Regions from separate parts of the Terribacillus sp. JSM ZJ617 genome, predicted to be linked through region 2. Evidence: riboswitches for the same ligand, from Rfam matches in the RefSeq annotation. Region 2 holds a riboswitch; the other holds the start of a gene.

Region 1 (4,216 bases), on a different contig from region 2:
AAATGTGTTCTGGATGAAAGCCAGTCTTCCTGCGAGTTCTGTATCCTTAGTGATTAGCAATCCGGCGATAATATCACTATGCCCTGACAGAAACTTCGTTGCACTATGGATGACTACATCCACACCGAGTGCTAGCGGCTGCTGATACAGCGGCGTTAAAAATGTGTTGTCCAAGAAAGTTAAACAATTATGTTGCTTTGCTATCCGAACAACTGCCCGAATGTCCGTCACCTTCAAACAGGGATTGGACGGTGTTTCCACGTAAATGACCTTTGTATTTGGCTGAATCGCTGCTTCAACAGAATCCAAATCGGTTAAGTCTACGAAGGAATGACTGATCTGGAATTTTGGAAGTATTTCTGTCACAAAACGATACGTTCCACCGTAAACATCCTCAGTTACAATTACATGATCCCCCGCTGACAGCAGCATGAATGCGGAGGATATTGCTGCCATGCCAGACGAAAATGCGAAAGCATCTGTACCTCCCTCTAGTGCAGCTGCCTTCTGCTCCAGCGCTTCTCGTGTCGGGTTACCAGAACGACTATAATCGAATGGACCGAAATCCTCGAAGCTTTCCTGGTGGAAGGTAGACGATAGATAGATCGGGACGTTCACCGCACCTGTTTGCTGCTCTTTGTGTAATCCCCGTATATATGTCGTTTCTGCATGTTGTTCTCCCATATGATGATGACCTCCTAATCCAGTTTGGCGAATGCTTGCTGTAAATCACCAATCAAATCCTCCGCTTCTTCAATCCCGACCGAGAAACGAAGCAGACAATCGCAAATTCCTCTGGCCTCCCGTTCCTCAACAGGGATATCTGCATGTGTCTGTGTTGTAGGATATGTGATAAAGCTTTCCACTCCGCCAAGACTTTCGGCAAAGGTGATGATTTCCAGGCTGCGAAGGAATGGATCGACCCAGCTGCTTTCCTGGACACGGAAGGAAAGCATGCCGCCTTTTCCTGTATACAGGACGTCTTTGACTTTCGGCTCCTCTGCAAGATAACTTGCGATGCGCTGTGCATTTGCTTGATGCTGCCGCATTCGAAGCGGCAGCGTCTTCAAGCCTCGGATGAGAAGCCAGGAATCGAGCGGAGACAAGACAGCTCCCGTACCGTTATGCAATGCAGCTAACCGATCTGATAGCTCACTGCCTTTACTCACAACAAGTCCGGCTAAAACGTCGTTATGGCCGCCGATATATTTAGTCGCACTATGGATGACGATATCTGCTCCTTCTGTAAGCGGCTGCTGGTAATAAGGTGTCAGAAATGTATTATCAACAATTAGCAACAGGTCATGTGCTTTTGCCAATTGCGCATATGCAGCAATATCGATTTCCTGCATGAGCGGGTTTGTCGGTGTTTCAAGGAAAATTGCTTTTGTATCGTCCGTTATCAATGCTGCAGTCTCTTCAACGGAATGAAATGGCGCATATACCGGCGATACGTCATATGCATCTGAATAGAAATCAAACAGTCGATAGGTGCCCCCATAAATATCCTCTGGCACTAGCAGTGAATCGCCTGAACGGAAAAGGGATAATACAAGCTGAATTGCTGCCATGCCTGAGCTGCATGCAAAAGCTCGATCGCCTTTTTCCAGCATTGCAAAACCTTCTTCCAGGACAGTACGAGTAGGATTCTTCGTCCGTGAATAATCATACCCGGTAGATTCGCCGATTCCTCCATGTGCATAAGCAGTGGACAGATACACTGGCGGATTCACTGCTCCTGTTACTCCATCACTACGATTTCCTAACTGTACGAATGTCGTTTCCAAACTATTTCCCATACCGCTTCTCACCCTTCTCTTAAACAAAAAAAGAACCTTCTCCCCAAAAAGGAAGAAGGTTCAGTCATGACCGAATCAGCTTCTTATCTTTAAGGCGGATACCTTTTGGATTTAGCACCGTGTCTTCTCAGACTGGTTGCTGAGACATCACTGGGCCAAGTCCCTCCGTCTCTCTTGATAAGAAAAGTTCTATATAATTTTTATATTAAAGCTATGTTATCACAAAAGAATGTATAGTCAAGCATTATTTTAAATTTTCTGCCAAATGAATCTTTTACTAATGGAATTTTTAGCGTGGTCATGCCGATCAGGAAAAATAGCGATAAAAAATAGGATTGACACCTAGAACTTTTCGGTCTATCCTTTTCCTTACAACTGATATTTCTTATCGAGATTGGTGGAGGGAATGGCCCAGCGAAACCAAAGCAACAGGCTGCAAGGCGCAGTACTGTGCTAATTCCAGGTGTTTAACACTGAAGATAAGAAGAGCGGAAAATCTTTAAAAGACCCTCTTCTGCCTGGAAGAGGGTCTTTTTTTTGGACTTAATTCCGATTATTTTCATTGGAAATATCAAGATTGTTACAGGAGGTTGGAAAATGGAACAGAACAAGCAGACGCTTGCAGAAGTACATACGGAGCTGGAAGACAATTTCGCAGAAGTCGTGGAGTGGAGACGTTATTTGCATCAGCATCCTGAATTAAGTTTCCAGGAGACAGAAACCGCTCGTTTTATCGCCGACAAGCTGCGCAGCTTCGGCTATGAAGAACTCCAGACAAATATTGGCGGATATGGCATCGTCGCTACCCTATCAGGTAAGGCAGCAGGACCAACTATTGCACTGCGAGCAGATTTCGATGCCCTTCCGATAGAAGATGAAAAAGAAACAGCCTATCGATCCAAGACTCCTGGCGTAATGCATGCTTGCGGTCATGACGGCCATACCGCAGCACTGCTTGGAACTGCCAAAGCGCTGATCAAGCATAAGGATAGCCTGAAAGGTAAAGTGGTCTTTTTGTTCCAGCCAGCTGAAGAAGTACCTCCAGGCGGTGCAAAAGCGATGATTGAAAATGGTGCACTTGATGGTGTTGACTATGTCTACGGTGCCCACCTTAATTCGGCCGCTCCTATCGGAAAGATCGGTGTTGGCGAAGGCTTCAAAATGGCAGCAGTAGATAAATTCGCGATTACTATCCAAGGAAAAGGCGGTCATGGCGCAGCTCCTCATGAGGCTGTCGATCCAATTGTCATCGGAAGTGATATCGTCAGCGCCCTGCAAAAGATCGTCAGCCGCAGAGTCAATCCGCTGGAATCAGCAGTTGTGACACTTGGTGTGTTTCAATCTGGCCAAGCATTCAATGTTATTCCGGATACTGCCAGATTGGAAGGAACAGTACGGACATTCAATGCAGACATACGCCAGCAGGTAAGGAAACAAATAGAGTCCATTGTAGCTGGAATCGCAACTGGTTTCGGCGCAACCTATTCCATCGATTATTTGCATGGCTACCCTGCTCTTTACAACCATCCAGAAGAAACTGCACTTCTGCAGCGTCTTTTTAGCGAACAATTCGGTGAAGAACAGGTTATTCCACTTGAAACCGGTATGGGAGCAGAGGATTTCGCTTACTATCTGCAAGAGAAACCGGGAAGCTTCTTTAAAGTCGGCTCCCGCAATGACGATACAGGCACCCATTATCCGCATCACCACCCTAAATTCGACATCGACGAGCGAGCTTTGCTCATCACAGAAAAAGCATTCACGAAAATCGTATTCTCGTTATTGGGAAGCTAAGGAGGAAGTATATTGAATAAGAAGCTTGCACTTATATTATTCGGCCTGATGGCCACCATCGCCCTTTTCGGGTGCTCCAGCAGTTCCAGCAGCAGTTCCGACGCAAGCGGCGGAGAGCCCGTTGAAGGCGGCGACTTGAACGTTGCCATGACTGCTGATCCTGATACGCTTGACTGGATGTATTCCGGAGAAAGTGCCACCAGAAAAATTGGCTGGCATATTTACGAAGGTTTATTTGCACTAGATCATGATTATCAAGTACGCCCTTTGCTTGCTGATGATTATACCGTTAGTGAGGATAAGAAAACCTATACGATCACGCTTCGTGACGGACTTAAGTTCCATAACGGGCAAGACGTAACAGCGGAAGACGCAAAAGCATCTATCGACCGCTGGCTGAAGGTCTCCTCTGTCGGTAAGATCACTGCAACGCATGTTGATTCCGTAGAAGCCACGGATGACCTGACATTGGTCATTACACTTAACGATCCGTATACCGCTTTGCTTACTGATATGTCTGCACCAAAAGCATCTGCTGTCGTCCTTCCAGCTGACATTGCGGAAGCTGCAGGTGAACAACCGCTGACAAACGAGCAGCTAATCGGTACAGGTCCATTCAAATT
Region 2 (4,216 bases):
CCGTTCGACTTCACGTGGCTGCTGGAACCCAATGAGACATTTCAAACACCAGAAGCAGTGCTTGTTTATGCAGCGGATGGTTTGGGAGGAATGTCGCAAACGCTGCATGGGTTCTATCAGCAGCATCTAGTAAGAGGAGAATACAGAGATAAAGAGCGGCCGATTCTGATTAATAACTGGGAAGCGACGTATTTTGATTTTGATGCTGATAAAATTGAGGCAATCGCTAAGGCTGGCAGTGAGCTAGGAATCGAGCTTTTCGTATTGGATGATGGCTGGTTCAAAAAACGGAATTCAGATTCCACATCATTGGGAGATTGGTTTGTCGATAAAACGAAGCTGCCGAATGGACTTGAAGATGTGGCGAAACGTGTAAACGATTTAGATATGCAATTTGGACTTTGGTTCGAGCCGGAAATGGTATCGGTGGACAGTGATTTGTACCGTGAGCATCCTGACTGGTGTCTGCATGTGCCGGATCGATATCGTACGGAAAGCCGTGATCAGCTCGTGCTCGATTTTTCAAGACAGGACGTTCGGGAGGAGATTATTAAGCGAGTAGCAGCCATCTTGGAAAGTGCCCCAATCACTTATGTGAAATGGGATATGAACCGTCATCTGTCTGAGGTTGGTTCTGCCTTGCTTCCTCCTGAGCGTCAGCGGGAAACGGCACATCGACATATTCTCGGAGTCTATGAAGTGATGGATAAGATCACTTCCCGTTTTCCGCAGATTCTGTTTGAAAGCTGCTCAGGCGGCGGCGGCCGCTATGACCCGGGAATTCTGTATTACATGCCACAAACATGGACAAGTGATAATACAGATGCTGTCTCAAGGCTTAAAATTCAGCATACTACAAGTTTGCTTTATCCCATTGCTTCGATGGGTGCCCATGTATCCGATGTTCCGAACCATCAAGTACACCGATTTACTTCATTGGAGATGCGGGGTGACGTCGCGATGGCAGGGAATCTGGGATACGAGCTGGACCTCACAAAGCTTAGTCCTGAGGAGAAGGAAGTCGTCAAGCAGCAGATTAACACCTATAAGGAGATTCGCAGACTTGTTCAGTTCGGTCGATTCTATCGGCTGAAAAGTCCTTTTGAAGGCAATGAAACTGCTTGGATGTTTGTTAACGAAGATAAAACAGAAGCTTTTGTCTGCTATTATCGTGTTCTGGCAGAGCCAGCAGCACCACTCGCTTCTTTACGGATGAAGGGATTGGATGAAGCTAAAAACTACAGAATCAATGGTACGGAAGAAATATATAGTGGTGATGAACTGGCGTACAGCGGTATTCGTGTACCTGCAGACCTTATTGGGGATTTTGTGAGTTACACTTGGCACCTAACAGCTGAATAACATTGAAAGTCGCATTTTTGATGCGACTTTTTTATTAGGCTGTATAGGAAAACAGGCTTGGCTATCGTATACTTTAGCTACTATTCCAAACTAGCCAATATGCGTCTTATTATGATTGAAAGGCTGTGAAGCACCCTTTTTCTAAAATGCATAAACAGCTAACGCAAGCTGGCCACAGCAAGGGATTATCCAATACCAGAAAAAAGAATTTTAAAAAAGTGATTGACTTTCAATCTGCAATCCCATAACATGGTAATCAAATCTTACAACTGCATACTTGTTTTATTCTTATCCAGAGAGACCGAGGGATCAGGCCCTATGACGTCTCGGCAACGGGTTTATTATTAAATACCGTGCCAATTCCTGCAAACGCTCATGAGCGTTTGGAAGATGAGAATGAGGAAGTTTCATACGTGGAGCCCTCTTTTTCTGGATAAGGAAAAGAGGGCTCTTTTGTGTTGATGGGAGGAAAATGATGATTACTTTCAAGGATGTTTCAAAGACATTTACAATCGGAAAACGGGAAGTGCATGCTGTTAGAAATGTGAATCTGACAATCGAGGAAGGAGAGATATTCGGCATTATCGGCTTTAGCGGAGCCGGTAAAAGTACCTTGCTCAGGCTTGTCAATGTACTGGAAAATCCGACAGCAGGTTCGGTGGAAGTGCAAGGTGTGGATTTAGCCAGTCTTCGTCCTAGTGAAGTTCGGAAAGTACGCCGCAGGATAGGGATGATCTTTCAAAATTTCAATCTGTTAACCTCGCGGACTGTTGCTGGTAATGTTGCTTATCCTTTGAAACTGGCAAAAATGCCGCGAGCTAAAATAAAAGAGAGAGTGAATGAACTTCTCCATTTCGTCGGACTGTCGGATAAAGCAAAGGATTATCCGGAACAGCTGTCAGGAGGACAAAAGCAGCGAGTTGGCATTGCCAGAGCATTAGCCACATCACCGGATATTCTGATTTGTGATGAAGCAACTTCGGCACTGGATCCTGATACAACAGGTGAAATTCTTCGTCTACTTAAAAAGGTGAACAAGGAATTCGGTATTACAATTCTGCTGATCACGCATGAGATGCATGTGATTCAAGCTATCTGTGACAAGGTTGCTGTTATGGAGGATGGAGAGGTTATAGAAACTGGCGGTGTATTCGATACATTCACAAGTCCTGTCCACCAGACGACAAAACGTTTTATCCGCTCCGTTCAGCAGGATCTCCCATCTCCATCGTTATTAGATGAGTGGCGGCAAAAAGGCGGGAAGCAGCTGTACAGAATCATTTTCAAAGGAGAGGTGGCAAGCGATCCAGTCTTATCCCGGGTAACAAGAAAGCACGATATTGACGTGAATATCGTCTATGGTTCCGTCCAAGAAATCCAGGCAAAATTCTACGGCAATTTGCTTGTCAGCTTTGACGGTGACGAAGGTAAAACAGCCGGTGCTGTAAGGGAATTGGAAGAGATCGTACAAATAGAGGAGGTGGATGTGGCATGGGCGTAGATTGGCAAACTTTTTGGCCGCGTATTGTCGAGGCGACTGGTCAGACGATTCTGATGGTGGCTGTCACATTGGTCATAGGTTCTATATTCGGCATCATTCTCGGACTTCTACTATTCATAACCCGTAAAGGAAACATTCTGGAAAATGCGTTCCTTTTTCAAATTATCAACTTCCTGATCAACATTATCCGCCCGATCCCCTTCATTATATTCCTAGTCGCGATCAGTCCGCTGACCAGAGAGGTGATTGGCACGACCATCGGTACATGGGCCGCGATCTTCCCGATGAGCATCGCAGCTGCATTCAGCATCGCACGAGTTGTAGAAAATAACTTCATCAGTATTGACCCGGGTGTCATCGAGGCAGCTAAGGCCATGGGAGCCAGTCCTCTTCAGATAATCTTTACCATCTTGATTCCGGAAGCTCTCGGTCCGCTCGTTCTCGGATTGACGTTCATTACCATCAGTTTGATTGATTTCTCGGCAATGGCAGGAACGGTCGGCGGCGGGGGTCTCGGACATGTAGCGATGACATATGGCTACCAGCGGTTTGATACGAGCGTCATGATTGTTACAGTCGTTATCTTAATTGTGCTTGTCCAGCTTGCCCAATGGGTCGGCAATACACTTTCAAGAAAAATTTTAAGGAGATGATCGACATGAAAAAAGCTCTACTTGGAATCGTTTCGTTAGCCTTTGTATTTATCCTTGCAGCGTGTGGGAGCAGCTCAGCAGATGGCAGCCAAACAGTGAAAATCGGTGTAACAGGTTCTGATGGGGATCAATGGCCAATTTTGAAGGAAAAGGCGAAGGAAGAGGGCATCAATATCGAACTTGTGGAATTCTCTGACTATACACTGCCAAACCAAGCGTTGGCCAACGGTGAAATCGACATGAACTCATTCCAGCATATCGCCTTCCTGAGTCAATATGCCAAAGAAAATGGCGATACTATTGTACCAATCGGTTCGACAGTCATTGCCCCAATTGGAGCTTATTCAGAGAAAATCGAAAGCCTTGATGAACTGAAGGAAGGCGATAAGATTGCTATCCCGGATGATCCATCTAACCAAGCTAGATCACTGCGGGCTTTGGAAGCAGCTGGCGTTATAAAATTAGCGGATGACTTTGGCCAGTTCGGAGATCCATCCAAAATTGTAGAGAATCCGAAGAACATTGAAATCGTACCTGTTGTTGCCCAGCAAACTCCACGTGTCTTGCCGGATGTAGCAGCATCTTTCATCAATAATGGCATAGCAGGTCAGGCAGGTCTCGATCCGAAGGAGGATCCAATCTATTTGGAAAATGCCAATGACGACAGCATTACACCTTTTGTAAATGTCTTCGCAGTTAA

What was found. Region 2 has a riboswitch for S-adenosylmethionine ahead of ACH6C1_RS01955 (methionine ABC transporter ATP-binding protein). Riboswitches for the same ligand answer to the same signal wherever they lie in the genome.
Region 1: linked by a shared signal. The riboswitch ahead of ACH6C1_RS11635 (M20 metallopeptidase family protein) and the one ahead of ACH6C1_RS01955 (methionine ABC transporter ATP-binding protein) in region 2 are both predicted to bind S-adenosylmethionine.

The regions. Positions count from the first base shown of each region.
Region 1 covers NZ_JBISEQ010000003.1:23,425-27,640, reverse strand. The annotation lists gene ACH6C1_RS11645 (aminotransferase class I/II-fold pyridoxal phosphate-dependent enzyme) at 1-684, opposite strand, end outside; gene ACH6C1_RS11640 (methionine biosynthesis PLP-dependent protein) at 699-1,799, opposite strand; SAM riboswitch class I at 1,880-1,983, opposite strand; SAM riboswitch class I at 2,182-2,285, shown strand; gene ACH6C1_RS11635 (M20 metallopeptidase family protein) at 2,397-3,593, shown strand; gene ACH6C1_RS11630 (ABC transporter substrate-binding protein) at 3,606-4,216, shown strand, end outside.
Region 2 covers NZ_JBISEQ010000001.1:391,726-395,941, forward strand. The annotation lists gene ACH6C1_RS01950 (alpha-galactosidase) at 1-1,362, shown strand, start outside; SAM riboswitch class I at 1,648-1,759, shown strand; gene ACH6C1_RS01955 (methionine ABC transporter ATP-binding protein) at 1,838-2,863, shown strand; gene ACH6C1_RS01960 (methionine ABC transporter permease) at 2,854-3,516, shown strand; gene ACH6C1_RS01965 (MetQ/NlpA family ABC transporter substrate-binding protein) at 3,522-4,216, shown strand, end outside.